4 regions of the Paenibacillus sp. 2RAB27 genome follow, and region 4 is predicted to be linked to each of the others. Evidence: riboswitches for the same ligand, from Rfam matches in the RefSeq annotation. Region 4 holds a riboswitch; each other region holds the start of a gene.
What was found. A riboswitch is a leader RNA that binds a small molecule or an ion and turns the genes downstream of it on or off. The one in region 4 is predicted to bind cyclic di-AMP.

Region 1 (7,076 bases), on a different contig from region 4:
TTTTTACAAGGCTTCCATGAACGATTGGGCAGCGGAGCGCAGGTGTTCATTGCAGATAATATGTATGTGCCTGGCAGAGGCGGCGAGCTTATCACGCATGAGGAGAGCGAAGACACCTACAAAAGACGCGAGCTAGCCGACGGCTCCAAGCATGAAATACTTAAGAATTATTTTACTTACGAAGAGTTAAATGACATTTTTCGACCCTTGTCACAGCATTTGCGCATCTTTGTAGGGGGCAGCTTCTGGTATGTGAGCTATACAATCAAGTAGCCCAACACCGGGTTCATTTTTCACTAAAATAAGGTGGCCATAACCATGAGTATAATTTTGCCAACGTTGTCACGCAGATGAGTGGCGTGTAAGCGACCAATACTCCCTAGTGCCCTGACGTAAATTTCAGTCCGAGCACGCCGACCAGAATCAAGACCATAAACAAGATACGAACTAAGCTGATCGGTTCATCGAGAAAAAGAGTGCCAATGATAATCGCGCCTACAGCACCGATGCCAGTCCAGGCCGCATAGGCCGTTCCGATCGGAAGAGTTTTCGTTGCTGCAGCTAAGAAATAGAAACTAACGATCATGCCTAGAATCGTAACAATCGACGGGACTAGTCGCGTAAACCCATTGGAAAATTTCAATGAAATGGCCCATACGACCTCAAATACACCTGCAATAGCTAGAAATAACCATGCCATAATGAACACTCCTTCATGTGCGAATTTATGATTTACGATGTCAGTGCCACAAAATAAACAGAGAAAAGCCCGGGAATATCGCACTGTTGCGATAGACTCCCGGGCTTTTCTCCCTCCGTGACCACAGCATATTTGCTGTGTGTTTTCCCTTGGACCAGCCGGCAGTGAAACGCCGCGGAACCCTAGAAAACGACATGCCGTTATTATAGTCTGGCTAACATGTCATGTCAAGTTATCCATTTTGGCTGCGACCTAGTTAGCTTATCCTTATTCCTCTAGCGCTATGTTGTTCAATGCCAGATGCGCGCGGAACATATCCATGCCGTCTGGCTGCTCCTGTTCGGGTACCCACGTAGCGGTATCCCATATCTTCGAAAGTTTAAGTGCACGACTGCAGTGTACGAAACATTCCTGCACCTCGACGCCAACAGCGACGATCGGCGATTTCCCATTAAGCTGCATAGTCGCAAGGAGCTCTTCATCTCTCGTCAGCCAAGCGCGACCATTGACGCGGAGCACCATGTCGACGCCTGGAATGATGAATAAGAGACCCACCTGCGGGTTGTTTACTATATTTTGCATAGAATCTATTCGACGGTTTCCGAGTCTTTCTGGATAAATCAAGCGGTGATTATCGAGAACGCGAACGAAACCTGGGCCATCGCCACGGGGGGACACATCACACAATCCATCCGCACCTGATGTAGATAAGAAGAATAAAGGTGATTTGGCGATGAACGCTTGAGCATGTTCGTCAATTTGATTGATGACTTTATTTTGTACCGCAGGATGAGGCTCTCCAATATGATCTCTAATTTCATCAATGGATCGAACGATGCCGGGAAATGGGGGTGAAATATTGTCTTGTGTGTTGTCCATGCGTTCTTTTCCTTCCTGAGGCCAGAGGCCTTTGTTCAAAATACCAGCATGTATATGCGGAACATAAAAATTCGGCTGTTTTCTCCGTAAACACTTTGAGAAGTCCTCGAAGGACGTTGTAGACGTTTATTTTGATATTGTAGTATACGCCGATAACCTCGTTCAAATGAATGAAGCCCTGCAAGCTGCTCTTTCGAGCAAAGCTTAGCAGGGCTTCATTCTGTAGCGAGAACATTACTTGGATTCAGCAGTTAGTTGATTGTAGATATCATCCCACAGAACACGTCTGGCGGATACATATCGCTTCGCATAATAGGATTCGCTCAACTTATTCTTCACAACACCTTGATTGGTAGCGGAGTGAACGAATTCACCGTCTCCGAGGTACATACCTACATGAGAGATACCGCTGCCATCCGTGTTGAAAAATACAAGATCGCCCTTACGAAGATCTTTTTTGTCAACCCAGTAGCCTTCGCTGTTTTGCGATTTGGAGCTGTGTGGAAGGTCGATGCCGAACTCATCGAATAAGTAGGATGTGAAACCAGAGCAATCAAAGCCTTTGGTTGTCGTTCCTGCCCATTTGTAGGGAGTTCCTACGAGATCTTCGACTGCGTTGTCCATGGAGGACGATGCGAAAACGCTTCCTACACTTACACTCAAAAACAAAACAAGACTAAAAACAAGAGCAACTACTTTCTTCAACTGCTTGTCTCCTTCCGGTGCCTACGAGGTTAGCTGGAGGGTTCGGTTGAAGGTTCCCTATGATCCCTGTCTTGCAAGATCAATTCACCCGGAGTGGTTCCCCCGTTTCCCCATAAACTGAGGAATTCGGCATGAAAAATTTGGTTTTCTGATGCTAGTCCTTTTAATTCGTCATAAACAATGAAATTCCTCTTTTTTTGTTTAAAAAAAGGCGGAAAAATAGGCAAATAGTTCGGGAAATAGACAAAAAAAAGCCCCTTTCTCAAAGAGAAGGGGAGAGCGCGTAAGCTATTCACTGTTTTGCTGGATATTAGTTAGGTATTTTGGCTGAAAGCAGCTGATATTGGGAAGAAATGCCCCAAATTTGGAAAAAAATGTGGAAGAGGGGATACAATTGATAAATGATGAGGGCTACCAGTCCTGCCCATAGGTAAGTAGCCGTGACTGTGACCCCTGCCAAAAGTCCTGTGAACAGTAATAGGATGATGGCAAGTCCAATAATCGGCAGCGAATATCGAAAGAAAGAGATGATTGTCGATGTAATCCCCAGTTTGGCCGCGATGGCGAATTGCACATACATGAACAGCAACTGCAGGACAAAGCCATAGACCATTAAACTGAGCAGCCAAGGTAGAAGCTTGAGAACGATCTGCTCATAAGAGCCGCTATGTCCCAGCATATAGGCGGCTTTGGGAATAAGCCAGATGAGTGGGAATAGTGTAAGCGCGATGCGGATCAAATACACGAGCAGGAAGGGGAGCATGAGCTGCTTCATCCCGCGAAAGAAGCGATAGCCGGCATTCTGGTGAGGGTGAGTGAGCGAATAGTAGACACCGCTATTTAAGAGAGGCGTCAGCAGCATGCGCGCACATAAGAGTGCAGCAAGCCACCATAGATAGGAATAGCTGAGATCTGTTTTAATTAACTGAAACTGGCCCTCTGCTAGGAAAATCTGCAAGGCCTGCTTGGGTTGCTCAGCGCCAGGGAACCGATGCATGAGGGGGACAAGAACACCTTGTACGAGCTTATACAGGAGAATACCCCAACCCATCTGATATAGGAATAAAAAGATCGTGGCAAAGGGCTGCGCCATAGCTGCCCTGAAGCCTGCTTTGATATAGGTGGCCAACGAGGGTCCCTCCTTAACGTTTTCTTTAAAATATAAGAAAGTATAGTTGCAGTTTATACAATGCTTATATTTCTCCATAAACACTGTGATACGTCCTTGAGGGACGGTGTAGTCGTTTATTCTGGGAAACTAGCATCGTAAGCATACGCTCAGAGTTTGTCATGAGACGTAAGCCAAGTCCTTACCAGGCGACTGAGCCAAAAATGGCTTGCAGGAATTGAATAATGCCAAGATTCCACCGAATTTGAAGCTTCGTATTTAATTGCGTTTGATAAAAGTTGTTGATGTGCTTATTTTCGAGTATGAGCGTGTACTTGGGATCGATGCGCACCCAGTCGACAGGCGAGGTATGCGTTAATTTGAAATCGATGCTGCCTTCCTTGCCATCCCATGTTTTATCTAACAATGTGCCATCTGCGAAGTGGAACTGAATCGGCACTTCAGGTGAGTTGCCGCCAAACTTAACGATGCGGACTGTGCTTTCATAAGTCTCGGATCCCTTGTTGCCTTGAGGCTTTACATGGACACTTTCGACGGAGTAATCCATCATCAGATTGCCATAGACATATTGATTAAAGAAATCGTTCCAATCTGTTTTGCTGATCTCCTCCACGACCTGTTGGAAATCCTTCGTAGACGGATGTTTGAACTGCCACTTTTGGAAATAGGATTTCATGATACGATCCATCGTCTTGGTGCCGACTTGCTGCTCAATGGCTTTGAGTACGAGCTTGCCACGCGTGTACACATTTTCAGCATATTGATCATGCCCTGTGTAAGCCCATGCATTCTTCTGCAGTCCATTTGGTGAGGTGATATAACTGGATTCAACAGGTAAATTAGGTGCTTCGCCGTATTCGACTTCCATCACTTTATCTTCTGCATAAGAGGTGAAGCCTTCATCAAGCCATGCTTCCTCGAATTCATTGCTGGCTACAAGCCCATAGAAGAATTGGTGGCCGATCTCATGGACGACGACGCGTTCCAGTTCCAAGTCTGGATCTTTGTCGCTAGCTCCCCATGCGGTGACTAAGGTTGGATATTCCATGCCGCCAGCACCATTCCCGCCAGGAGGGGGGACGACGATGGAAAGAGTAGAGTACGGATACGTTCCGTACCACTGACTGTAACGGGAGAGTGCTTTTTTGGCCGCATACATGTAACGATCTTTTAAATCCTGATGATTAGGATCAAGATACAGTTTGATTTTGACTCCGGGAACCTGTGGGGCTGAGAAAGGCTCTTCCACATAGATGAAATGAGGAGAGGCTGACCAAGCGAAGTCATGCACATCCTCAGCATAGAATTGGTATGTCTTCGTGCCCTTGTCCGTCACAGCAGGTTTAACAGGAAATCCAGTCGCAGCCACAATATAATTTGCGGGCACCTGAATTTTCACATCGTACATGCCGAAATCCGCATAGAACTCGGAATTTCCGTGGTATTGATGGAGATCCCAGCCAGGTTCAGCCCGTCCCCTAGTTCCCTTGCGCTCATAAGCGGCAACCTTCGGGAACCATTGTCCAGCCATAACGAAGTCATCGACATACCCCATTCTGGCAAAAGCTGCAGGCAGCTTAACAAGGAATTCGGTATTGATGGTTACACGTTCACCAGGTCCAACAGGCTTGGATAACGGTATTTTGAGCAGCGTGTGGTCATCCTTATTGCCGTCATCCGGCTGAACGAATGACATCCGCTTGGTCAGATCATCACCTGTATCTGATTTCACGGAGAGCAGTTCCATACTGCCGCTACTCTCGTCTTTCGCTTCATCTTCACGCAGTTTCCCGCCAGACTCGCGCATGAATGTCGTTTTCTTCGAAGCGAACGCATTCGGATAGAGGTGAAAATACATTTCTTGTACAGGAACTGAGCCTGGATTTTCCCACGTGAGTGTTTGTTGGCCTTGGAGCTGCCTCGTTTCTGGTGTGTAGGCAACATTCATGTGATATTCGGCAATACGATAACTAAGTGGTGTTGAGGTTTCTAACGGTTTGCCATTATCTGCAGGCTGCATGTCCGGTGTCTGAACATGGGGAACATCTTTAGAGACGACAGGAACAGTCCCTCTTGGTGTGGAGGGGAGCAAGGTGTTCGTTATTAACACTGCGCCGGCTGCAAGGAGCATGACAGCAAACCATTGTACCTTGCGGCTATTGAATAGAGCATTCATATCCATGAGATTCACCCCGCCTAAACAAGCATCTACAGCATGTATATGTAGACAACCTAGGGAATATTTCTGCGAGGTGAAAGAAATATGATAAATGTCCATGGGAGCCCGCCGCCACTTGTTCTACTGGGAGACTTTCGCTACAATGAAAGCATGTCGTCATTTTAACCTAATGTAGAGTGGAAGGTGCCCTTATGGAAGCGGATAAGAAGAAGCTGGCCTTAAATATAGTAAGCTCGAAAGTGAATCACAAAGGCTTCGGTGCAGGAGCCATTGATCTGAGTAACGTCTCCGGCATCATTATTGATGGGGATGAAGCGTATTTGGATGAAGGTACTCTTCATGCGAAGAGTAAGATCGAGAAAGGCATTAAGTTCTCCACGAACAAGGAGGATGTCCCTAATGGTCGTAAAGCGTGGATCGTGTGGGTAGCGGTTGATCGTACAGAAGAGGGCGCCTACTATGCGGGGATGTCCGCTTGCGAAATGCTAGTCGACACCGAAGCACGCCGCGGATGGAAGATTCTTGCGGAGCACGTGAACAAAATGGACGGCGCGATGAAACGTAAATTCATCCTGGAGGGCTTGTCTGACAGTGAGCGAACAGCCCTTCGAAACTGTCTGATTGCGCACAACGAAGACTGGTGGAACCGCTCGGATCAAAGCCTCAAGGACGCACTCTCCTAAGCTTAAAGCGGCGAATATGGAGAATATGAACATTATGTGTCATCCATTGTTCCGCAATGTCGAAGCGGGTATACTATACCCTAGTGTATGTTACCTCATATACTAGGACAGCAAAAAGGCAGGACTAAGACGCGCTTAGTACTGCCTTTTTGTGTTTTTATTTAGTGGAATGTTAGTCGTTCCACCAACGTTTTAGATCGTTCCACCAAGAGCCGTTATCGCCTTTGGAACCGGATTTTTGACCGCCTGCCGCATCTGGATTAGCAGGTTTGCCTGTACAATATGTCGTGGGTTCAGTACCCGCAAGAAAAGCCTCCATTTTGGAATTCGGACAGTCCTCATTAGACAATTTGCCGCTTAGCGGATCAATGTAAACCGTCGTCACACCTTCAGGGATCGGGAACAGCTTCGGCGGAATCGCATCCAAAGTCTGTTCGGTGAAATCCGCGAAGATCGGTGAGGCGAGATGGGATTCCACCGTTGTGATATTGCGGCTCTTGTCATAGCCCACCCAGACTGCAGTGGAAAGCTCCGGCGTGAAGCCGACGAGCCAGGCATCCGTATCCGTTGTACCCGTTTTGCCGGCAATTGGCCGCTTAATCGTACTGGCTACACGGTTTCCCGTTCCACCCTCTTCGAACACACTTTCCATGAGATTAGTCATCACATAGGCAACAGCAGGTGGTATGACTTGCTCCTCCTTAGGTGTCGCTTCATATAAGACACGCCCATTGGCATCCTCGATTCGCAAAATCGCGGTCGTTTCATGATGCACGCCCTGATTCGCAATAGAGGCAAAGG
Region 2 (6,503 bases), on a different contig from region 4:
AGCGCATCATGGCATAGACCAAGTGACGTTGGAAGCGAGATGCTACGGATTAGCTAGAATCTACAAGCCTTTTTTGGTTAATACGGTGGTAGGTTTTATCGGTCCAGAGTATTTGTACAATAGCAAGCAAGTTATACGTGCAGGCCTTGAGGATCATTTTATGGGCAAAATGCATGGTCTCCCGATGGGGGTTGATGTGTGCTATACCAATCATATGAATGCTGATCAAAATGATATGGATTCCTTAGCGGTCATGCTGGCTTCTGCTCATGTGAACTTCCTGATTGGCGTACCTATGGCGGATGACTGCATGCTCAATTACCAATCACTCAGCTACCACGATATTGCGACTTTACGCGAGTTGTTTGGGCGCGCGCCAGCACCAGAATTTCGAGATTGGCTGCAAGACATAGGCCTATGGTTGAACGGTACGCTAAGTCCGCTAGCAGGTGATTCTAGGCTATTCTGGCGAGGAGGTGGAAAGCGTGGATGAATTCGCTCGGATGAAAGCACTAACTCCGGCACGCATTGGCGTTTCTAGATCAGGTACACGTCCATTAACGAGTGAGTTACTGACTTTTCGATGGGATCATGCTAGCAGCGTGGATGCTGTGCACAATGAGGTGAGTTCTGCTCTCTTAGCAGAAATGAGGTGGCTCATCGTCGATTCTTGTGCAGAAACGAAGAATATGTATTTGAAGCGTCCTCATCTAGGGAGAGTATTGAAGCCCGAAAGCAAACAGGAGCTATTAGCGAAATGTCAGCTTAGGCCACAAGTGCAAATCGTAGTATCCGATGGGTTAAGTGCAAATAGCATCGAAGCGAATATGCGTGACCTGTATCCTGCCTTGCTGGATTCCTTGCGATTGCGAGGCTTAACAGCGGGAACGACAATCTATGTGAATCGCGGACGGGTAGGCTGTATGGATGCCATCGGAGATTTGTTAAATCCGGAATGTCTTGTGCTGCTTATCGGTGAGAGACCCGGTCTTGTGACTGCTGAGTCGTTAAGTGCGTACATGTGTTATAAGCCAAGAACGGGGGGAACGGATTCGGATCGGATGGTTATTTCGAACATTCATCGCGGTGGAACACCTGCCATGGAAGCGGGGGCGTATATTGGGGGAATGCTGGAAGAAATCTTGAAGCAGCGAACGAGTGGCATCGAATTCAAATGAAAAAGCCCGGCTGCTGAAGCCTCGTAATGAGAAGCTTCAGCAGCTGGGTTTATTTTCGCAGGCGGAAGATGGTCCTAGTAGAAAGTAGCAAGAATGATGACCAACAGTACATAAAGTACAAGAACTAAACCTGCGGAACTTCCGTATCCTGGCGTTCCACAACCAACTGCAGCTGACATAGTATCCCCTCCGGTTTTGAATGTGGGTTAAACACTATATAACATATGTGGGTGGGAACCCTGTTGATTGGACATATGCCCTTATTGAGTGGAACATTCAACTACAAAAAGAGCTGCCCTTGTATGACTCTTAGGGCAGCTCTCTCCATGCATTTAATTGGGAATTTGATACACTTTAATCTTCTGGAAGCCAAAGCTTTGTAATGATTTCCTTGAGCCTGGAATAAAGATGTCCATGCGATTTCCTTTAATGGATCCGCCCGTATCTGTTGCGTAGACGTACATGCCGCCTTTAGGAAGCCCGCTAAACGAATAGCCTTCAATATAAAGCTTCGTGCCAAGTGGAATGACGGAAGGATCAACAGCAACTGTGCCAATTGCTAGTGGGTTGCCCATGTAATCAATGGCTCCATACCCGCCATTTTCAGAAGGATCTGCCGAATAAGCTGTAGATTCGAATACTTGATAATCAGGTGCATGTTGCTCTCCATCTTTACTTAAGATAGCTAGATTACTGCTTGCATCCCACTGTACAGGTACGCCTGCGGTTGTGGAAAGGAAGCGAAGAGGTACATATACACGTCCATTTTGATACTGAGAAGCTCCGTCTAAGATGACCGTTGCATCATCAACGTTAGCTTCTTTTTGCCCTGAAACCAAGGTAATCGTATGATTGTCGTTATTTAGTGTTACCTTAATCTGATTGCCATCTTTCTGCCAGTTGACCGTATATCCGAGCTTCTCCGTTACAAATCGAAGCGGGACTTGGGTGGTGTGGTTGCCATCCAGAAATGGCTGTGCATCAGGAAAATGGATCAGTTCATCATTGACTTGCACTTTCACGGCCATTTCAGCTGCTTGAGCTGTAAATGGGGAAAGAAAGCCTCCAGCCAATACTGCTAGTGAGGCAGCTAGGCTAGTTAACCCTTTGGTAAGCTTATTCAATTGGTAATCCTCCTTCTTGAGCCTTCGAGGTTAGTTGACGGGTTCGGGAAGAAGGTTCTCCCTAGTCTGCTCCAAGCTGAAGCAAATATTCACCCCAAGTATTTCGTCCCCCGTACCAGTGCCTGCATATATGCACTAGACTCGGCTTCAAATATTTTAGCATCACTGGCATGCTTGGGCAACGACCAAAATATGGTTATGCCCATTTATACTAGACTTAGGTCTAGGTTCAAAAACAGTCGATAGTCGGTTTTAGAACCTCAGAAATTGAGCTACCATAAGAGTATGATGATGGATGAGGGGCGATTGTACATGAATAATAATAAGAATCGGGAAATGGATCCTACTAATATATTTGACCGTATTGGCAAAATGGCTGAAACCGTCTGGCACGAGACGATCGGCAAAACGAATCCAGCCACTTCTGACGACGGTAGCCAGATCGCACAGCTTGAGGAACGCTATGAGGAAGCGCTGCAAGCAACGATTGCCTTGCGCAGTAACATCGCGCGAGCGGAAGAGATGGCGAAGCTGCGCGGTGAGCAGGCCGAGCTTGCGATGCGCGCTGGCGAAGAAGATCTAGCGCGGCTTGCCCTGCAAGAGAAGCTGAACGAGGAAGCCGCGAGCGAGCACTACCGCGCGCAGTACGCGAGCAGCCAGGACTTGTGCCTGGCGCTCGCAGAGGAACTGCGCGGGCTGCGTGCGGGACACGCAGCCGAGGATGAGCAGCCGCGCGGCGGGCTGCACGGCAAAGAGGCTCGCGACACATGGCGCGAGCTGGAGGTCACCGGCCGCGAGCTCGGCCGGGAGGCGTTGCAGGGGCTACGCGTAGCGGGCCGCCTGTCGAAGGAGACGCTGAAGGAAGCCGGTGGCAACCTTCAACACGAACTGCGCGCGCTGCGCAGCAAGCTGCAGCATGAGTGGCAGCAGGAGCAGCGTTCTCGCGGTGAGCGAGACCCGCACGACAGCAAATAGTCATGGACGGTGACCTCCACGAAAGCAAAGCCTTGATCTATAAGGATTTGCATCTTGGAGGTCGTCCATTCTTATGGTATGCTAGGAATCGTATGAACGAAAGAGAAATGGCAGCCAGAGGAGGTGCATCGATGGGAGAGGAAACGAAAAATAACCGCAGCCGGAATACAGCGCTTTTGCTGATTGGAGCCGGTATTTTTTTGCTTCTGGAACATACCATAGGCTTTTTTCCCGTTATGGCCGTAATCCTTATTTTGCTGGGCATTCATCGTGTTCGTTCACGCAAAGAGCGCAAGGGCTATGTGCTGATGGGGATTGGTGCCGTCATATTATTCGGTGATCATCTTACCATTGTCATTTCGGTTGTGTTGATTTCATTAGGTTTATTTTTCATTCGATCCAAGCAGATTCATAAAGATGATACGTATACCCAAAAGCAGAAGATTGTTGATAGCCTTCGCCTAGGCCGAGAACCATGGATTCAACGGAATTCCTCGACGTGGTACTTGGTGGGAGAAACGTATATGGATCTTTCCATGGCAATTCTCGAGCAAAAAGAAACGACAGTTATCCTACAAGGTGTTGTAGGAGATATTGATATAAAGGTGCCTGACGATATCGGCGTTTCCGTCACAGCTTCCGTCATGCTGGGTCAGCTTCAAATCGCGGAAGAAAAAGAGTCAGGTGTGATGAACAAAGTCGTTTGGCAATCGCAGAATTATGGGCATTGTGACCATCGGGTGAAACTCATACTTTCTTTCATCGTAGGAGATATAAAGGTCAAAGTATTGTAACTTTCTTTAAATAGTAGAAAATATAGTCTCATATATACATGGGCTATATTTTAGATAAACGAGACCGTTTTTAGAGGACGGTGTAGTCGTTTATTTCAAGGGGGTACTTCACCAAGTGGACGGCTACAAACGACGATTAACGAACATGATCTGGCGCAGCATGGGGGAAGCCATCCTATTTAGCTTCGCCGTTTTCGGAGCTATGCTGTATTTTCTGAATTCAAGTCATTTGATTGAGCCCTTTACCAGTTGGCAGCAGGGAGTCAAGTTCTCGTTCATGGCTTTGTTGATTCTGGGTGTAATTGGGGCGGTATTCGGTTACTGGAACAGTTCTAAGGTGACACGCAGACTTGAGCCCATGATGGAGACGATGATTTTATTAGAAAAAGGGACATTTGCCCGAGAAGGCTTTCAAAACGGGGATGACGATGAGATTGGACGCTTAGGCGAACAACTCAGCCGTATTATGAAGCGATGGGAAGAGCAAGTGACCTCCCTTCAACGGCTGTCGAATAGCAATGCTGAGCTTACCGAGAAAGCCAAGCTTTCCGCGGTTATTGAAGAGCGTCAGCGCTTGGCGCGTGAGCTGCATGATGCGGTAAGTCAGCAATTGTTTGCTATATCCATGACAGCTACGGCTGTTGGACGGACACTGGATAAAGATTTTGAGAAAGCGAAGCGGCAGATTCATCTGATTGAAGAGATGGCTTCCGTCGCTCAATCCGAAATGAGAGCCTTGTTGCTGCATCTGAGACCGATCCATCTCGAAGGAAAACGACTGTCGGAGGGACTCGTTGAGCTCTTGAAGGAGCTAGCGGCCAAGGTTCCAATGGCGATCAGCTGGGATATGGATGAGGAAATCCGCTTGAACAAAGGGATCGAGGATCATTTATTCCGAATTGTGCAAGAGGCGCTTTCGAATGCCCTGCGTCACTCTAAGGCGAATAAGCTGGAAGTGAAGCTGCTGCATCGTTCTGACGGTATCCGGTTAGTGATCCGCGATGACGGTGTTGGTTTTGAGCTGGATGCGAAGAAGCTGACTTCTTATGGCATCGTGTCCATGAAGGAACGCGTGAACGAAATCGGCGGTTCAGTGGATATTATTACAGCACCAGACCGAGGAACACGTATTGAAATTCGAGTACCAATCTTAGCAACCGATCCTCAATTGATCGAAAATTAACATCGTACATAGAGAGGAAGAAGCGAATGGACGACACCTTAATCAAAGTATTACTAGTCGATGATCATGAAATGGTCAGAATTGGACTTGCAGCTGTTCTAGGGACGGAAGATGGGATTGAGGTCGTTGGCGAAGCGAGCAATGGCCACGATGGCATTCGTTTAGCTCAGGAATATCGTCCGGATGTGGTGCTGATGGACCTAGTTATGGAAGGTATGGACGGCATCGAAACGACAAGGAAATTATTGCAACTCTATCCAGATTGTAAAGTCATTGTATTGACTAGCTTCTTAGATGATGAGAAAATGTATCCAGTTATTGAAGCGGGTGCCTTCAGTTATTTGTTGAAAACCTCGCGTGCCTCCGAAATCGCGCAAGCGATTAGAGCCGCGGCCAAAGGACAATCGATTCTGGAGTCGCAGGTGGCTTCGAAAATCATGAATCGCTTCCGTCAACCAAAGCCCGTTGCGGAGCCGCATGAGGAGCTGACGGACCGCGAGATGGAAGTGCTTCGCTTGATCGCGAAGGGCAAATCGAATCAAGAGTTAGCTGATGATTTATTCATCGGCGTGAAGACAGTGAAATTCCACGTCACCAACGTTCTATCCAAGCTAGGCGTAGAAGATCGCACGCAAGCGGCGATTTATGCCTTTAAGCACGGACTGGCGGAATAAGGCAAGGGAGCGATAAATTTGAATGTAGTCAAACAGATTTGGAGCTGGTTTGGTTCCATTGTAATTTCCTTTGTATTAGTCGTCTTTCTAGGTGTTTTTGTGTTTCAATCTACGAGAGTTAGCGGCCATTCGATGGATCCGACATTGCATGATAGTCAGCGCGTGTATGTTTCGAAGCTTTCGCATACGTTTCACTACGAGCCTAATTATGAAGACATTGTCATTATCGACTCTAGGGTTGAAATGAAGCGGACTTTTAAAAATGATTTGTTGGACAGCCCATTGCTCAGCTTATTTGTTCGAGGCGATGATAAACACGTATGGATTAAGCGTGTGATCGGTAAGCCAGGGGATCAGCTTGAGCTGAAGGATAATCAGATGTATCGCAATGGTGAACTGCTGAATGAGTCTTACATCAATGAGGAAATGAGAGCAAACGGGAACAAAAAGTGGACCGTTCCAGCTGAGCATATTTTCGTGATGGGGGATAATCGGAACAACAGCATGGATAGTCGTGTCATTGGCTACATTCCGATTGATCATGTGCTAGGTAAAAAGCTATTTTAAATGGAAAA
Region 3 (8,606 bases), on a different contig from region 4:
AAACCAGCTAGAATGGTATCGAAAGGGAACGTCAGTACGCTATTTACTCGAAAACTGCTAAAAATCCACGAAAATGGACAAATAGCGCATTCACGTTCCGTTAGCTGCCAATACTAGCATTTTACATAGAAATAGCGTACCTACGTTCCCTTACTACTCAAATTAGGCATCCCCATGTTTGTTCGATCGCAACTTTTATTTATCGTTAAGACTAAGTCGTCTATCGGTCCGATGATTTTCTGCACCTCCGGCAGTTGATAAAACGTACTCGTTTTGTCAATATCGTTCATCTCATCGTTAGCAGAATACATAAAAATAGCCTTCCCTGCTCCGAGAGCTAGTCCTAACTCAACATGGCTTCCCTTACCCGCTGGCAACATGATGATGAAGAGATCTGCACGCAATACGGCTTCTTTCTCTTTCGCACCAATCGCCGCGAGCTCTTGAAGTGAATCGATACCTGTATGCATCGTCCAATCGTATGTTTGAAGATATCCCATAGACTTCAACTGCTTCGCAACATATCGGACATTGTCGATGTTTTTGAAACTGGATGCAAGATAGAATTTCAATTGGATCCCCTCTCTTCTCTTCTCCCTACTTACTTTTGCTCAGCTAAAATTTTCAACTGCTCATTCCGATAGTTCAAAAATCGTGTCATATATCTCCTCAACACAACCCTCTCAACGATCCATCCGACCCAGCCCAGCGGGGCCTCAAAAGTTAATGTATCTTTCATCAAAGTTTTATTACCTAAATCGATAAATTCGTGCTCATGCCTCATACTTTTAAACGTACCCTGCAACATCTCATCAACAAAGCGGTAAGGCCGAGCATAATTCGATATGAGTGACTTGTGTTTTTGCCTAATGAAGAAATGTCTCGCCTCAAAAGTAACTGTATCCCCTCCACTAATCATGCCTGTTGTCGTTCCAGCTATCGCTCGTTCCTTGGTATGTGGCCAAACAGTCCGCGTATGTATATCAATATTCGTTGCCATGTCAAAGCAAACATCAATAGATGCTTTTATTTCGATTTCTGTGAAAATCTTAATCACKGGATGCACCTCAATATTCTTTCTGTATCAATTTAGATTTTCAGCTACATAATACGATCCTTGCCGATCCATATGATATATAATACCATCACATACAATTAGTAGGTTGGATTTATTGGATTTTATCCATTGTTGCGGAACGTAGTTCCCCTTCGCAGTACAGGTGACCCACACTGAAGCGTTAATACAAAAAACAGCCTCCCAAGGGAGACTGCCACAATCCACGATTATCACGTAACTTAACTTAATTACTTATAAATTCCTGTACCCACTCACCGTTGTAATAACCCACGCCAATTTGGGTATAGTTCGGACTCAAAATATTCGCTCTATGACCTGAACTATTCATCCATGCTGTCATGACAGCATCAGGCGTTTGTTGACCTTTGGCGATGTTTTCACCCGCGTAGGAATAAGAGATGCCATAGGAGCTCATCATATCAAAAGGTGACCCGTAAGTTGGCGATGTATGATCGAAATAGCCGTTATTGTACATGTCTTTCGCTTTATCCAGTGCCATCGCGGTAAGTGCGCTATTGCTGGTCAAAGGCTTCAATCCAGCCTTCGTTCTCTCCTGGTTGACTAAGGTAACCACTTGGCTAGCGAAAGTGGATTGCGTAGGTGCTGGCGTAACCTGTGGTTTAGTCGCAACAGTTGTACCCGTGCTTCCTGGGATGTTGAGCTTCATGCCCGACCAAATCACGTTCGGGTTGGATACTTGCGGATTCGCCTTGATCAGCGAAGTAAGGCTGACGCCATATTTTTTCGAGATTAACCACATGGTATCGTTGCCTGCTACCGTGTGCGTTCCCGTAGCAGCAAATGCTGAGTTCGCCCCCATCAAGACGGTCAAACCTAGTGCTCCTGTAACTACAAGCTTCTTGTAACGTTTCACTATAAACCTCTCCTTTTCGCGGCCTGCGAGGTTAGCTGTCGGATTCGGATCAAAGAGTAATCACCCGGCCGCGCATAACGCGACTTCACCCCAAAGATTGGTTCCCCCGTGCTTCAAAAAAGCTTCGGCCTTCTAAGTTTTGATCCAGCATGGATCTCAACGATTGTAACATGGGAATTCAGTGAGATCATGACTCAAAATTTACCATCAACAACACGATCTGGATATATCCTCCTTTATTCATACAACTTTTCTCACCATCCCGCGTCTAATCAGTAGCAATACTAACTTAGAAAAGGGTGATGGTTTTGAAGAAATTTGCTATAAAATGCTCGATTGTCATTCTCGGATTGATGAGCGGATTGTTACCGTTACTTCCCATGCAAGCTTCAGCAAGCGTATCTGTGAAGGCATCTCTGCCCTATTTTCCAATTCAAATCAATGGTCAAGACATGGATATTACCCATAGCCAATACCCGTTTCTGGTGTATAAAGACATCACTTACCTACCCATGACATGGAACAATTTCCAAACGCTCGGCATTGAATACAACTGGAGTGAATCCGATGGATTGCAGATTTGGTCAAATCGGAATTTCCCTCCACCCATTCATCAAAACCCGCTTGAACAGGATCTGACAACCAAAAGTAATGCAAGCAGTTACTCTGTCCAAATTTCCGATGTGCCAATTACGATGAATCAAGTAGAAATCAATAATCAAACAGAGCCCTACCMTTTTCTAACGTATCAAGATGTGATTTATATGCCTTTGACTTGGCGATTCGTCCATGATCTTCTTCAGATTGACATCCAATGGGGTGATGATGCAGGACTTTCGCTAGTCGGTGGGCAAAATGCTATCTATTCCATCATCGGTGACGATGATAGTTCACTATATTTCTACTCCCTGCTTTCCGCGGACCCTGCAAAATCCATGCTTAAGATGGATAAAAACAACTATCAAATCGAATGGAAAAACAATGAAGAACAAGATCAATTCTTCAAAGGACTTTCTAGTTCTCCCCATCCATTAGCTGGTAAACCAATAKAGTTAGTGCGTAAAGATCGCGATTTGTACTACGGTAATGTAAAAGTATACACACTTACAGACTCCGATGTATGGGAATCGGCAGCCTGGGGAGCACCTGTCCATACGTACGCGGCATTTCCTGCTGGCGATCAACGGGTAATCATATCCGTTAATCTGACCTTGCCGATTGCCGCTATTGGTCCAAATTATGGCACGACCTATACATTTCTTATTCAAAATGGGAACGTGACCCGACTCGAAGATTTCAATCAAAAGCTAGACCGCGTCATCCCGAATCCAGATGGTACCGTGTGGATTGCTTCTGCTAAATTACCTAGTCGAAGTGGCTATATTTCGGGTAGTGCCCGCGTTGGCTTGCTAGACCAAGTAGGAACGCTTCACATGGTAAATGAAAAGCTTCATGAATTGGATGTCAATGCATTAGGTATAACTAATCTTTCATTGACCAATCCTGCATCTACCGATGGAAGCCTCTATATCGTATTGAATGGCATCTCGAATAAGGATTATGCTGTGCAAGATACAGCTGGACTGTACAAACTGAATACGAAATTAGAAACAAAACGGTTATCCGACTATGTCTTTGGCGACTATTATTTGGATAAGAACAGAAACATTTTCATTAAACATCGCAACAATACGATAGAGAATCTGACTACGGGTGAGATGGGAACATGGTTTGATTATGAATTAGCTAAAATGAAATGAAAATACGCGTGTTAGTAAAAAGCAAGAGGCTAGTGGATATATCCATTAGCCTCTTGCTTTTTCGTGCAATCCAGCAAAAATAAGCTTGAAAGCTCAAGCTTGTCATATGTTCTATTTTTAAAATTTGCCTACGGATAGCGCTTGGTATTCCCACAACACATGCTGTACCTCTTTAAATCGTTCCTCATGGCATTGGATAATGACAGCAAGCTCGGGTAATCGCTCTTTTTTGCGAATAACATGTTTAAGTAGCTTCGTTTGTATGATGCGTGTGAGGCAATACCCCACAATAAATCCGCAAATAGCGCAAATAACTCCCCAAATAATTGGCCCCCAATACAATATGAAGCCGAAACTAATCCCAATGACAGTGAATGCCGTGGATGTTGCCATACCAACCTCGAAGGCCAGCGCTTTCTTGTTCGGATTTGAATTGTAATTATGATCGGGTATGTCCATATAGTTTTCCATCATGATAACCATGATTTCATTACGAGCTAGACCCATCTGTTCAAGTACGGCTAGTGCTTCCTCCACTTCTATCGAGTGCTCAAAAGTACTAATGATCAGCATGCGGGTCATTCTCCTTCTCAAACAGACGTAATGGAAAATGTGGATACTTTTCTGCTAAGTATTGCTTCTGCTCTAGACGAAAAAGTCGATTATGATCTTGCGCTGTCATAAATGCGTCATACACAGAGCCTCCAATGACTGACGGCATGAATAATAGCCAATGTGGATTTAGTAGTGCAGTCGATTTGGATAACTTACCAAGTATCAGATAAAGAGTAGCTTCGTGTGATCGCGACATGGTCAAATAAATAAACCACCAGAGTACCCAATAGAATCCTAAAGCAATTCGGTTATTATATAAATGGCCGAGTCCCGGAAAAACAAAGGAACAGACCATAGCTGCCCCAGGTCTCTTGTAGCTAATATTCGTGATCGTCCAAGGTTTAATGAGATTGGAAGTAATTCTTGCTCCTTCAAGCTTTGCCAGATGGCATTGCTTATTCGCATCGATCGCCTTGATATAACTATCCCATATCGCGAACAAGTAAACGAAGGCATAGGCGAATGCCCACCTTGGCTCAATAACTTGTGCAGCCAACTCGAATTGCCCACTGAAGGAGTAATAGATCGCCTCATTGATTCTAGCAAGTGAATTGATGACCACTTCCCATGTTGATAACAGAAATCCGCGTATAAATTGATGGAGCAGGAAATGACCGAATCCAGGAAAGGAAGCTGACCACCACGCTATTATCTTCGGATCCTGCCAACGCAGGCTAGTTAAACCGTCCAGACTTAATAAAGCTTGCTGTCTCCGTGGCGGATGCTCTTGTACAGAACTCAAGTTCGATCGATTCTCCTTGTCGATTTAGATTTTTGATCAATCCAATGCTTTTTCAGCTTTGTAAATACAAGAACACACAGCGTCTGCACGATGAGATACACGCAAAAAGAATAGCTTAATTTCCAGTGTAGGTACTGAAATACATCAAAATAAACATTTAAAGATTCATAGGCTGTTCCTATTAATGAACAACCTAATATATAGAAAGGAATCATCAACCCACGAATACGGAACCTGATGTAGTAATAAGCAAAAAAATAACCAAAGACAGGATATAAAGACCATGTTAGAATATCTGCAAAATCGAAATACGGATAAATATTCGTGTTATAGAGGTCAAACGGTGGTACGGCAATGATCGTATCCAAATTTTTGGCCGTATTCAGACTGAAAAGCATCATAATGATACTCACAGATTTTGGCATGTTACTTGGCAGAAACCACATAAAACCATAACTTAACACGAGACAAACGAGTGTAAATATCGTATTCCTTTGCAATAGCACATCAAGGTGACTCAAATGGTATTCCTTCCTTTCGCATAACTAAACGATACAATAGTAGTGCAAGTCCTGTACAAATAAGGAGCAAGACACTTTCCAAATATGACCAAGATACTCTCCACTGTTCAGAGTAGTGAACAATTCCTAAGTTTTGCATGCAAAATTTCAATACCACATGAAAGATTGAGAAAATAAAGATGGACAACGTCTTGTACAATAATCCACGTATTTTTACAAACTGCTCTATGGCCCATATCACTATAATCGGCGTAATCACTTGTTGATATATGATTCTAAAGATGATATCCGATAACCGAGGTGAAGGAATCAATAACTGATAATTCAAGGTGATAATCATAAAGTAGACACCATGCAGTAAAAGTACAATTAACCAGCAGAAGATTGTTTCAAACAGTTGCAACCTTCGCTTTATAACGAAAAAGGTAATGATGGTAAGGATATAAAATGTAATGAGCAGAATTTTTCCCATGCTTGCAGCACCATTGTCCCCTTCATCAACACATGTTTTTAACAAATATGCCCAACTTTGCACACATTTAGTACTGATTAGAAAAGGCACACCTTGCTACTAATCTTAATAGAAATCAAAACATGATATACTAGAACTTATTGTTTCTGTTGATCTGTTTTAGGAAAGTTAGGAGTGATGTCAAATGTTTGACAAAGATGTAAGAATTGCTTTAGGTACGAACAATCAAGCAAAGCGGGCTGCTGTGGTAGTGGCTACGGGGATAGAACCGATTTGTCACGCTGTCCCTTCTGGTGTATCTGACCAGCCAATGACGGAAGATGAAACCATTCTTGGTGCGATCACGCGGGCCAAAAATGTGCTTGAGGCAGAGCCTGAAGCCAACTTTGGACTTGGACTTGAGGGTGGCCTTACATTCGACAGCATCCATACGAGGCAGTGGTATCTCTTCTCTGTTTGCGCCGCTTGGGATGGAAATCAGCTCTATGTCGGCAAAGGTTTATATTTCCCCATTCCCAAAGAAATTGGAGAGAAATTAATGCAAGGTGGAACCGAGCTGCGCCACATCATAGATGAACTGAGCAGCACGGTCGGGAGTAATCACAAAGAAGGCGCTTATGGTCTATTTACGAATGGTCGAATTACACGAAGTGATATATTTCGGGATGCGGTCATTGCAGCACTGACACCTTTTCAATCCACGTTTTATAAGTAAAAGTAGGCCAAGGTAAAGTGAAAGAGGGCAGCCAGCAAGTAGAAGATTCTACTAGCAGGTGCCCTCTTTGTTTCACTTATAGATAGGTGCAATGCGGTTAATCCGATTCGGTCCATATTCCGCCGGTAGTCTTTCGACTGCCCTTTGACATTCGTCCGACAGTCCAGCGTCCAATCATGAAATACCGTAAATTGCTCATCTTTGGTTATATGAATATCGAAGTTTTCGTACTCGCTTCATACGTCCTCCGTAGTACTAACGTCTGCTTGAGAAACGTCATTAGATTCATACTCCAAACTTTTGATTGTGAGCAAGGCACTAGTACGTTTACCCACCAGTAATTCGATAGATTGATTGAGATGAAATTTTTCATATTCTCTTGCTTTTACACGCACTTTCATTAACTTTCCATTTGGTTTTCGAATATGAATACGGAATTCTTCGATAAATTCTACTTTAGCCACTATTTTCTCCGCGTCTTTTTGGATGAGATCTATACTAATAATGACAGCTAGAATGAGAAATAGTCCAAGACAAAAACTGAAAATAACAATAAAACCAACTGGGCGATGGTCTCCAATATTAATGATTAGTTGTACCAAAGATAAGAAGAAAAAAATACAAACACTAACAAGTTGAGATTTTAATGATCGTTCGTATAGTTTCACAGTTAGCCCCCCTCCATAAATAGTATTCGCGAAAAGCCTCCTATTCCCTTTTTATGCCTGGTATGGAACAAATAATCCAAAAAATAAAAAGCCCGCTAGAGCTTCATAAGCTCCAACGAGCAACATTCGACTTTTAAAGTTTAACGAGCTTTCCTTTTCCGCTTATGAAATACAAACCAAGCGACTCCGATCGTTCCAGCCGCGAGCACGGCGCTAAACAAGAGAATGTAACTAAGATGAAATAGTTGCAACGAATCCCCTCCTCTGTCGATCACCCTTATCAATCCTGCTCTATTTAAGATGAGTCACACGATGCTAAACTATCCCTTATTCAAAGAAAAAAGACCCGCACGTCGTACGGATCCCCCTCTTACATCTTTTTAACAAACTCCGACTTTAATTTCATTGCTCCGAAATCATCGATTTTACAATCAATATCATGATCGCCTTCGACTAAGCGAATGTTTTTCACTTTTGTACCCATTTTGATAACGGATGAAGTCCCTTTGACTTTCAAATCTTTGATGACCGTAACGGAATCCCCATCTTTCAATACATTACCGTTCGCGTCTTTGACCACTTTCTGATCATCGCCATTCTCAACTTCACTGACTGATGAAGACCACTCATGCGCACACTCCGGGCACACCAGTAAATTTCCATCTTCATACGTATAAGCAGATTGGCATTTCGGGCAATTAGGCAACTCTTCCATGCTGTCAATTCCTCCATTCAATAGTGCTAATAGTGCCACAAACGAAGCGAAATGACAAGGTAAGTTCTGCCAAAATTATCTTATATTCACCAAAGGAAGTGACCGATTCTTAGCTTTCAACGCCAAATAACAAGCCGTCAAAATCGCCCCTATTGTTCCACAAATGATGTCTGTCATCGTATCGAGCAGGCTGCCATTCTGTGAATCAAGCCCGAAGAGATGGTCTGTCGCGAATTCATATATCTCCCAAACTCCAGCCATCGCAATGGAAAAGAACAAGCACAGCCACACCGCGACATGCGGTGAAGGTGGTTCAACCCCCTCTTGATGATTCGATGCTTTGCTATATATCAATAAACCGATGAAACAGAGGATCACGCCCGAGAAGAGATGCTCGATTTTATCTAGATAAGGGATGACGCCGTAATAGCCGAATTCATTCGCAA
Region 4 (8,606 bases):
TGTAGGCGTCACAAGCGTCTCGAGGGTTCGAATCCCTCTCTCTCCGCCATAAGAGCTTTCAAATTAGAAAAGCCTGTATACGAGGCCCGTTGGTCAAGTGGTTAAGACACCTCCCTTTCACGGAGGTAACAGGGGTTCGAGTCCCCTACGGGTCACCACCAAAAATTCCCCACAAAGTGACGTATTGCTGACAAGCATATTCCGAATACTTTGCGTGGGCCCCAATGAACAATCCCATGGAGGCTTAGCTCAGCTGGGAGAGCATCTGCCTTACAAGCAGAGGGTCGGCGGTTCGATCCCGTCAGCCTCCACCATTTTATCTTCTCAGAAGAAAGTTAGGATGTCTTGAATTTTCTCTGGGAATAATAAAATATCATGCTAGTATTGTCGCGGGGTGGAGCAGCCCGGTAGCTCGTCGGGCTCATAACCCGAAGGCCGCAGGTTCAAATCCTGCCCCCGCAACCAACCTCTTACTAAGAGGAGATTTACATAGTGTGGAGCTGTGGTGTAGTGGCCCAACATGCCTGCCTGTCACGCAGGAGACCGCGGGTTCGAATCCCGTCAGCTCCGCCATTTTTTATGTATACAATATGAGTCATTAGCTCAGTTGGTAGAGCACCTGACTTTTAATCAGGGTGTCGTAGGTTCGAATCCTACATGACTCACCATTTCATTCATAGGGATCTTTAGGCGAAGACTAAAGTCTCTCAGATTTACTAGCATGCGCGTATGGCGGAATTGGCAGACGCACTAGACTTAGGATCTAGCGGGCGACCGTGGGGGTTCAAGTCCCTCTACGCGCATCCAAACAAAAAGAGCTTTCTTTCATCCTTTAACGGGGATAGAAGAAAGCTTTTTTTTTCGTACATGCATATCTAAAATATGGTTGACATTGATTATTATTATCACTAATATCAAGAGTAGTGATTGACGCGAAATGGCGGGAGGAGATCGCATTTTGAAAACGATTAAATACTGCTGCAGAAATGAGAAATTCGGATCGAAACAAATATATAAGTCGTTGAAGCACGAGTATCCAGACTTGAAACAAAAGAAGAAGGAATGCTTAGGCAATTGCCGGCATTGCAAGAAAGAATGTATCGCCATGATCGGGAAGAAGAAGCTGCTTTGCGCGGAGTCACCGGACCATTTATATGCTCAGATTAAAGAAATCATATCGGCGTCGAAGGCCAAAAGTGTGACGGCTTGAACCTAAATCTGCTAAAATTATTACTTCCGTTTGTATTTGCATGTACAATTCTGTTAATCTTGTATGTATGGGGAATACGCAAGAGATAACCATACAGAAAGGTGTGTGCACAGATGCTAAACGATACACTAACACAAGCGCTCAATGAGCAGATGAATTATGAGTTTTATTCCGCGCACGTCTACTTAGCTATTGCTGGTTATTGCGCTGCGGAAAGCTTGGATGGATTTTCGAACTTTTTTAAAGTACAAGCAGAAGAAGAGAAGTTTCATGCCATGAAGATTTTTAAATTTATTAATGACCGTGGGAAAAAGGTCAGCTTTGATGGCATGAACACGCCTGTGAATCAGTACGAATCAATTTTGGACGCATTTGAACATGCTTATCTGCATGAGCAAGAAGTAACGAAACGGATTTATCACCTATCCGATTTGGCATTGAATGATAGAGAGCATGCGACTATGCAGTTCTTGAAATGGTTCATTGACGAGCAGGTTGAAGAAGAGGCTATGTTCGATAGCATTATCAACAAGCTGAAACGTATCGATAAAGATAGCAATGCGTTCTACATGTTGGATGCGGAATTTGCACAACGTTCTTTCACACCGCCAGCTGCGGAATAATTACATATCCTTTTCATGAGACAAAAACTTACTTGTTCGCAATTATGCGAAGGGTAAGTTTTTTCTGTTTGTTGACATAAGGTTGTCAGGGTTTATTTTGTATAGTAATAGAAAAAGAAAGGAAGTGCATCATGGAGAAATTAGATCTAGCCAAGACCTATAAAGCATATTACACAGCTTCAACGAAGCCAGAACTCGTTGTTTTTGAACCTATCTCCTATGTAAGTATTGTTGGCAAAGGAGATCCCAACGGTACCATCTTCGCTAACGCTACAGAAGCGCTGTATTCGGTCGCCTACGGCGTTAAAGGGCATTACAAGAAGCTGGAGAAAGATTTCACAGTAGCGAAGCTGGAAGGGCAATGGTGGGTAGATGGGGATCCCCGAACGGCCTTGGAGGTACCGAGGGAAGAATGGCATTGGAAGTTATTGATTCGCATGCCAACGTATGTGGCGGGTGAGGTTGTGGAAGAAGCACGTACAGCTGCAATGGTAAAGAAAAAGGAACTGAAGCTAATAGCTAATGTAGGCTATGAATCCTTGAACGAGGGAACCTGTGTCCAGATGCTGCACGTTGGACCATATGCGACTGAACCGGAAACACTTTCTCAAATGTATCCATATATAGAGCAGAACCAGCTAAGGATCTGTGGTCTTCATCATGAGATCTACTTATCGGATCTGAGGAAGATAGAGCCTGATAAAATGAAAACGATTTTGAGATATCCTGTTGAAGCGGTAAAAGTGGTGATGGGGTGAATTTTGCTGTAAAATAGAACATAATGTCGAGCAGCCAACCATGGGGAGGGATAGCGGGTGCGAATACGTAGCATATCTAGGTTTGGACGAGCTATTGGTGTCCTTATCATCATCGTCGGGTTCATGTATCCCACGCCCGCGGCCCACGCATCTTGGTTGGATCGGGTAAAAGAAATCTATCAATTGCCAAGCAATGTAGAACAAATCCAGAAGGATTATGAGGCTACGAAGCAGCAATTAGAAGAGCAGAAAGACAAGTTGTCGGAAGCCGTCAGGCAGTCGCAAGAAATCGAGGATCGTCTCCTCAGTCAGAATGAGGCACTTAAGAAGGACAACGAGCAGTTACAAGAACGTTTGAAGGCGATGGAACAAGTTGCGCTGGATAAGGATAAACGAAATCGCAAAATAACCTACATGGTGATTACTGCTGCCGCGTTGGTTGTAGGCTATTTCTTGCTTGGACGTGTGTTTCGCTTCTTCGTTTGGCAGAGAAGGAAGCGTGGAATGCGCTAACAGCATTGGTGAGGAGGTTGTGTGGTTTGGAGATCATCTATGAAAATGCAAGCTCACAAGCTAGGATGGCTACACTGCAGCTTCTAAAGGGAGAGGCTGTGCATGTACTGCATCCCAACCAAATTGTTGCATTTCAGGGAAGGCCTGAGCAGCGTGAAGATGCACTGATGAAGCTTCCCAGCATGTATAGGAAGAAGCGGTTGATCCAATCACGTATACTCGGTCCTGGGCGTGTGTTAATGGGATTGCCAGAAGCGTATAGTTTGGCTGTCGTGCCTTTGGAAGCCGAAGATGATCTATTGTTTGAATTTCGACATGTGCTGTTCTATACGGAAGGTGTGACCTTTACAACGCATCTACAGAGTGTGAAGAACACGTTGATCACGCAAGATTTAGTTAAAATGCAGTTTCACGGTCCCGGCAGTCTAGGTTTGCTAACAGCTGGCCCTATACATCACATGGCCCTGGATGCTGTGGAGCCTTTGTATGTTGATGTGAGTTGCCTTGTTGCCTATCCGCGGCAAGCTAAGCTGCGCCTCTGTGTATACGGCAACACTCTGGCAAGTCAGCATATGAATTATCACTGGGAGATTACGGGGCATGGGCATGTGCTTATGCAGCCTTGTAAGCCAGATCCCAAGTTGGACGAGCATATGAAATCGGATAGCTTACTGCGCCGCATAGCACGGGAAGTGCTGCCATTTGGGGGCGTTTTCATAAAATAATAAAAAAATATAAAAAAAAGTTGCATTTGTTTTGAATACCTGATATATTATTCCTTGTCGCCTCAGAGAATCACTTGATGAGCGAAAGAGAAATTACACCGTGCGGAAGTGGCTCAGCGGTAGAGCATCGCCTTGCCAAGGCGAGGGTCGCGGGTTCGATCCCCGTCTTCCGCTCCAATATTTGCGCCCTTAGCTCAGCTGGATAGAGTATTTGACTACGAATCAAAAGGTCGGGAGTTCGAATCTCTCAGGGCGCGCCATTTACACTTTATATTCACTACGGGACGTAGCTCAGCTTGGTAGAGCACCTGCTTTGGGAGCAGGGGGTCGCATGTTCAAATCGTGTCGTCCCGACCATTTTAGAATTTTTTATATGCGGGCGTAGTTTAATGGTAGAACTTCAGCCTTCCAAGCTGATCGCGCGGGTTCGATTCCCGCCGCCCGCTTACAGAAGAAAGAGACCACCTTCGGGTGGTCTCTTTCTTCATTATTAGGGAATTGAACCCTTTAGGGCTCGATGAGTAATAAACCTACTTCCCGCAATTTAACTGGATTTTCTCCATCTATTTGAAGCGTATTTCTCGAATTCGAAAGCTTAACTGTATTTCCTGTAGTTAAATTCCTTCGATTTGGTCGATTCTTCAAATTTCATATAAATTAAATGTACTTTCTCCATGTAATCACGAAAATACATCAGATTCGAGTAAATTAGCTGTAGTTTATACATCTAAACACGAATCGGGAGTCTTCTTGCGTTCGCAAAAGAACCGACAGATTCATCGACATAGAGCATCGACCTTCCGTTTCATATTCATATTTTCCAATAGTCATACACGTGTATCTAGGTTAAAATGGGAAAAACATGCAAAGGGGACTTACCGAAATGAACGCTATTGAAAATCGTATTCAGGGGTTACACCAGTATCAATCGCAGTTAACGGCGCCTGCTGATCTGGCTGCATTCTGGGAGCGTGCATATACGGAAGCTACGCAAGATGCATCCTATACAAGAGAGCCGGTAGCATCACCTTTTATACAAGCGGAAGTGAATAAGATCGTCTTGCAGGGTGCTGCGGAAACACCGATTCATGCTTGGTTGTTACTGCCTAATGCTGAGAGCAAGTCTAAGAAGGTACCTTGTATTGTTACATTCCCAGGCTATACGGGCTCCAAGGGAAGACCCGAGGATCATGCTGCTTGGTTGCTTATGGGGTATGCGGTACTTGCGGTTGATGTACGCGGGCAAGGCGGCGAAAGCGGTAACCTGCTGCCACAGGAGACTGGCATGACGAGGGGCTGGATTACACAGGGGATTCTCGACGCGGAGACGAGCTACTATCGTGCAGTTGCGATCGATTCATTACGTGCTGTACACTGCGCGTTAGAGCAGCCAGAAATCGACAGTGAGCGGGTATTCGTATACGGCGGAAGCCAGGGCGGAGGGCTTGCCCTACTCGTAACCGCGCTTGAGAAGCGTATTCGGTCAACCATTGCCCATGTACCGAATCTATGCCACATGGATTTGGGCTTGTTGCAATCGGTCAGCTCACTTAGTGAGGCAGCGGAATTCGTTACCCGGTTCCCAGAATATCTGCCAGATGTACTGCGAACAGTTTCCTATTTCGATATCGTGAATTTGGGCGATCGAATTGAGCAGCCTGTTCACGTTACGGTAGGATTGAAGGATACGTGCTGCTTGCCAGAAGCGATTTTCGCTGCGTATAACCGAATCGAATCAGCACACAAATCGATTGAAGTGTACCCCTTCATGGGGCACGCGACACCTCCTGGCTCTCATGCAGCGGCACATGCCTTTTTCTCAAAATGGTAAGGTCTGAAGTAAGAGGCTTCACACTTGGATAACCTATTACTAACTTGAAGGGAGGTGCTGACAAATGGAAAAAATGGATTCATTTGAAGAGGTATTTAAGCTGATGGAAGCCGCTTTTCCTGTAACTGAAATAAGGACGTATGAAGGTCAACGAGCACTGTTATCTCATCCTAATTACAGCATCGATGTCGAGAAAGATCCTCAAAGGCAGCTACTTGGCTTCTTGGCCAGTTGGAACTTTAGTACGTTTCGATTTGTGGAACATATCGCCGTCAACGCTGCCATAAGAGGCGGTGGGATTGGCAAGCAAATGCTGACGACGTATATGAGCCGTGCAAGTACCCCTATCGTACTTGAAGTCGAGCCTCCGACTGCCTCAGATGCTACGCGGAGAATTGAATTCTATAAGCGCTGCGGCTTCCATTTGAACCTATTTCCTTATGCGCAGCCACCACTCAGAGAAGGGCAACTGAAATTGCCTCTCAACATCATGAGTTATCCTAGTCCGATGACAGAAAATGAGTTTAATCCCTGTAAGCATATCCTATTTACCGAGGTGTATAAGCAGCTGCTCTGAAAAGAGTGGCTGTTTTTTTTGTGCTTTACATAGGAAAGGAAACACTTACCATCTCGCAAAAGTTGTCATCCTAAAACGAACTATGCTAGTCTAATATAGACAAAAAATGCCGAATCTCGGAGCATCGAAAGCTCTGGTACGGGGGACTTCTTTACTTGGGGTGAATGAATGCTCAGTTAGCCATAGGCTAATGGGTGCGCTAGGGAAAACCTCTTCCCGAACCCGTCAACTAACCTCGGAGGCTTCAAGGAGGCACAACGTTTTGAAACTTTTTACCAAAAGCTTTATTTGTTCATGCGCTCTTGTAGGCGCAGCCTTTTTCCTGTTCGCCGCTCCATCCACGCATGCTGCTGCCCCAGACACCTCTTCGGTGAAGGTTCAAGTCAATGATGACTTGGTGCAGTTCCCGGAAGTACAGCCGTTTATTGATACGGAGGGTACACTTCAGGTGCCATTACGTGTGCTATCGGAGAAGTTAGGCTATCAAGTGGGATGGGCGAAGCAAGGCGATGAAGTCGTCGTCACGCTGATGAACAAGGAGCAGGCGATTCAACTCACAACGGACGAAGAGCAAGCGATCGTGAACAGTAAGTTAGTTGAATTAGAGAGCAGTCCAACTTTGGTTAAAGGGAGTACCTATGTCCCTCTACGCTTTGTTACAGAGACGTTTGGATCTGCGATTGCGTGGAACGATGCGAATAAAATTGCCATCGTGGAAGAGGACGGCAAGACTCATAAGCCAGCCTGGATTGCACCGCCACCAGCAGCTCTAGCAGCCCCAGTGGCCAAGGTCGTTCAGTCATCCATTGCAGCTCAAATTATTCAAGCTGCAACGACGTTCAAAGGGACACCGTACCGATGGGGAGGAACTACACCTAAGGGTTTTGATTGCTCTGGATTCGTTCGTTATGTATACGAGGCCAAAGGTATCGAGCTGCCACGCACCTCCGTGCAAATGTACGATAATGCGGGGGCGAGAGTGACGGATTTGAAAGCGGGAGACCTCGTCTTCTTTGCTTCTGGTATCGTCAACCATGTAGGCATTTACATCGGAAATAATCAATTCATTTCCTCGACAACATCCGTTGGTGTAACGGTTGATAGTCTCGCTAGCTCCTATTGGGGCTCCAGATATGTAGGTGCTAAACGCGTGTTATAGGTAGTTACGAAATCAAGTAAATCATCGATCTAAGAGCGTATGTTCGCTAAGTCTTTCTTTATTGAAAGCAAAGCGGCAGATGCTCTATTTTTTGCGCGAATTTGTGCGATTCTTATCGAATTTTTGAGAATTATAGCCTATAATGGAACAATGGTTGGAAGAAAGTAGGTGGCGCGTACGGCATGCAAGTCAGTGTCTGGAAAAGCTTGTTTCATAAAATTAAATTGTCGGGTCGAACAGATCGCATGTATAACGTGGAAACAGGTCCTGCCATACCAGAAGACATTCGGGTCGTGATTAAGCAATTTTTTCATACGTATAACCATTTCAAAGGGGCTAGGCAATTCCAAACAGATACGTTTATTAAAGAAGTATTTTATGCAACAAAACAAGATCCGAGAGATCAGCGCTCAATAGATGAGATGGAAACTTATATTCAGAGCAAGAATGTGAATCGGTTACGACTGAAATCTTATGTGATTGATGAATATTTACGTGTTGGTGAGAAGGTGTGTATGATCGGTGTGACGCGGGAGTTTAGCAATGCGCATCGCAATCGTGTGCTTTATTTTATCATTCAGGAAGAAGGCATTTGGCGGTTCCATCATATCGTGAGATCACATCATGGCAAAATTCTAGAGAAATTTCAGGTGAAGGAACAGGTTGGATTTGTGGTTGGGGATGATAAGGTAGCGCTGCTCTTTCTTACACATGCCGATTCGGCGGATGCTTCCACGTTCATGTTAGGGGATTATGTTCACTCAGAAGGTTATCTGGAAGTGGAGCAAGAGGTCAGCGATCAGCTCTATTATCGCATTGTTCGAATGAATCGCGTACATTAAGAAGGTTGAATACGCTTCATGGACTACTTCGTGATCAAAAGTGGAGTTTTTGAACAACCTCTATAAGCGGCATGAATAGGCTTTGCTCGGTCGTCGAGTAACGCTTATTTGGTGTATGCGAATATGGAAGTATACAAGTGGACACAGCCCGCCTCCATGTGAAAGAATGGAACTATTATGCATCAGGTGAAAGGTTAGGTGTACATGCCTGAAAGGGAGGCAAAGATGGAGAAAGAACCGATGGGGCTGCAGGAGCAGTTTTGGAAAAAAGTAGATGGCGAGCAGTTAGGGCAGCTTCTGCAAATGATTGCTTTGAGCAAGGGGCTGGAGCCTAGTCGGATTGCTTTTGTATGTATAGGGACAGATCG

Region 1: it holds a riboswitch for cyclic di-AMP, as region 4 does, so the genes downstream of both, AB4114_RS31560 (C40 family peptidase) here and AB4114_RS05310 (C40 family peptidase) in region 4, are expected to answer to the same signal.
Region 2: it holds a riboswitch for cyclic di-AMP, as region 4 does, so the genes downstream of both, AB4114_RS10720 (stalk domain-containing protein) here and AB4114_RS05310 (C40 family peptidase) in region 4, are expected to answer to the same signal.
Region 3: it holds a riboswitch for cyclic di-AMP, as region 4 does, so the genes downstream of both, AB4114_RS33015 (CAP domain-containing protein) here and AB4114_RS05310 (C40 family peptidase) in region 4, are expected to answer to the same signal.

The regions. Positions count from the first base shown of each region.
Region 1 covers NZ_JBFRGR010000043.1:11,231-18,306, forward strand. Annotated here, with positions in the region: gene AB4114_RS31545 (methyltransferase domain-containing protein) at 1-273, shown strand, start outside; gene sugE (quaternary ammonium compound efflux SMR transporter SugE) at 380-700, opposite strand; guanidine-I (ykkC/yxkD leader) riboswitch at 795-897, opposite strand; gene AB4114_RS31555 (MSMEG_1061 family FMN-dependent PPOX-type flavoprotein) at 968-1,579, opposite strand; gene AB4114_RS31560 (C40 family peptidase) at 1,814-2,284, opposite strand; cyclic di-AMP (ydaO/yuaA leader) riboswitch at 2,288-2,426, opposite strand; gene AB4114_RS31565 (hypothetical protein) at 2,595-3,413, opposite strand; gene AB4114_RS31570 (M1 family metallopeptidase) at 3,595-5,589, opposite strand; gene AB4114_RS31575 (YwhD family protein) at 5,784-6,275, shown strand; gene AB4114_RS31580 (transglycosylase domain-containing protein) at 6,448-7,076, opposite strand, start outside.
Region 2 covers NZ_JBFRGR010000006.1:23,757-30,259, forward strand. Annotated here, with positions in the region: gene AB4114_RS10705 (ethanolamine ammonia-lyase subunit EutB) at 1-493, shown strand, start outside; gene eutC (ethanolamine ammonia-lyase subunit EutC) at 486-1,178, shown strand; gene AB4114_RS10715 (YjcZ family sporulation protein) at 1,253-1,357, opposite strand; gene AB4114_RS10720 (stalk domain-containing protein) at 1,511-2,302, opposite strand; cyclic di-AMP (ydaO/yuaA leader) riboswitch at 2,307-2,459, opposite strand; gene AB4114_RS10725 (PspA/IM30 family protein) at 2,615-3,277, shown strand; gene liaF (cell wall-active antibiotics response protein LiaF) at 3,409-4,071, shown strand; gene AB4114_RS10735 (sensor histidine kinase) at 4,187-5,254, shown strand; gene AB4114_RS10740 (response regulator transcription factor) at 5,281-5,928, shown strand; gene lepB (signal peptidase I) at 5,947-6,495, shown strand.
Region 3 covers NZ_JBFRGR010000050.1:22,219-30,824, forward strand. Annotated here, with positions in the region: gene AB4114_RS33005 (group-specific protein) at 141-572, opposite strand; gene AB4114_RS33010 (SRPBCC family protein) at 602-1,057, opposite strand; gene AB4114_RS33015 (CAP domain-containing protein) at 1,302-1,952, opposite strand; cyclic di-AMP (ydaO/yuaA leader) riboswitch at 1,958-2,092, opposite strand; gene AB4114_RS33020 (hypothetical protein) at 2,261-3,712, shown strand; gene AB4114_RS33025 (hypothetical protein) at 3,830-4,285, opposite strand; gene AB4114_RS33030 (hypothetical protein) at 4,272-5,069, opposite strand; gene AB4114_RS33035 (hypothetical protein) at 5,066-5,590, opposite strand; gene AB4114_RS33040 (DUF84 family protein) at 6,247-6,777, shown strand; gene AB4114_RS33045 (hypothetical protein) at 7,014-7,445, opposite strand; gene AB4114_RS33050 (zinc ribbon domain-containing protein YjdM) at 7,816-8,160, opposite strand; gene AB4114_RS33055 (hypothetical protein) at 8,236-8,606, opposite strand, start outside.
Region 4 covers NZ_JBFRGR010000003.1:310-8,915, forward strand. Annotated here, with positions in the region: tRNA gene AB4114_RS05220 (tRNA-Ser) at 1-49, shown strand, start outside; tRNA gene AB4114_RS05225 (tRNA-Glu) at 84-158, shown strand; tRNA gene AB4114_RS05230 (tRNA-Val) at 239-314, shown strand; tRNA gene AB4114_RS05235 (tRNA-Met) at 389-465, shown strand; tRNA gene AB4114_RS05240 (tRNA-Asp) at 497-573, shown strand; tRNA gene AB4114_RS05245 (tRNA-Lys) at 593-668, shown strand; tRNA gene AB4114_RS05250 (tRNA-Leu) at 724-803, shown strand; gene AB4114_RS05255 (DUF1450 domain-containing protein) at 959-1,210, shown strand; gene AB4114_RS05260 (ferritin) at 1,324-1,833, shown strand; gene AB4114_RS05265 (GyrI-like domain-containing protein) at 1,965-2,591, shown strand; gene AB4114_RS05270 (hypothetical protein) at 2,649-3,104, shown strand; gene AB4114_RS05275 (AIM24 family protein) at 3,131-3,829, shown strand; tRNA gene AB4114_RS05280 (tRNA-Gly) at 3,932-4,006, shown strand; tRNA gene AB4114_RS05285 (tRNA-Arg) at 4,013-4,089, shown strand; tRNA gene AB4114_RS05290 (tRNA-Pro) at 4,110-4,186, shown strand; tRNA gene AB4114_RS05295 (tRNA-Gly) at 4,205-4,275, shown strand; gene AB4114_RS05300 (acetylxylan esterase) at 4,713-5,660, shown strand; gene AB4114_RS05305 (GNAT family N-acetyltransferase) at 5,725-6,237, shown strand; cyclic di-AMP (ydaO/yuaA leader) riboswitch at 6,335-6,496, shown strand; gene AB4114_RS05310 (C40 family peptidase) at 6,500-7,396, shown strand; gene AB4114_RS05315 (hypothetical protein) at 7,579-8,238, shown strand; gene yyaC (spore protease YyaC) at 8,464-8,606, shown strand, end outside.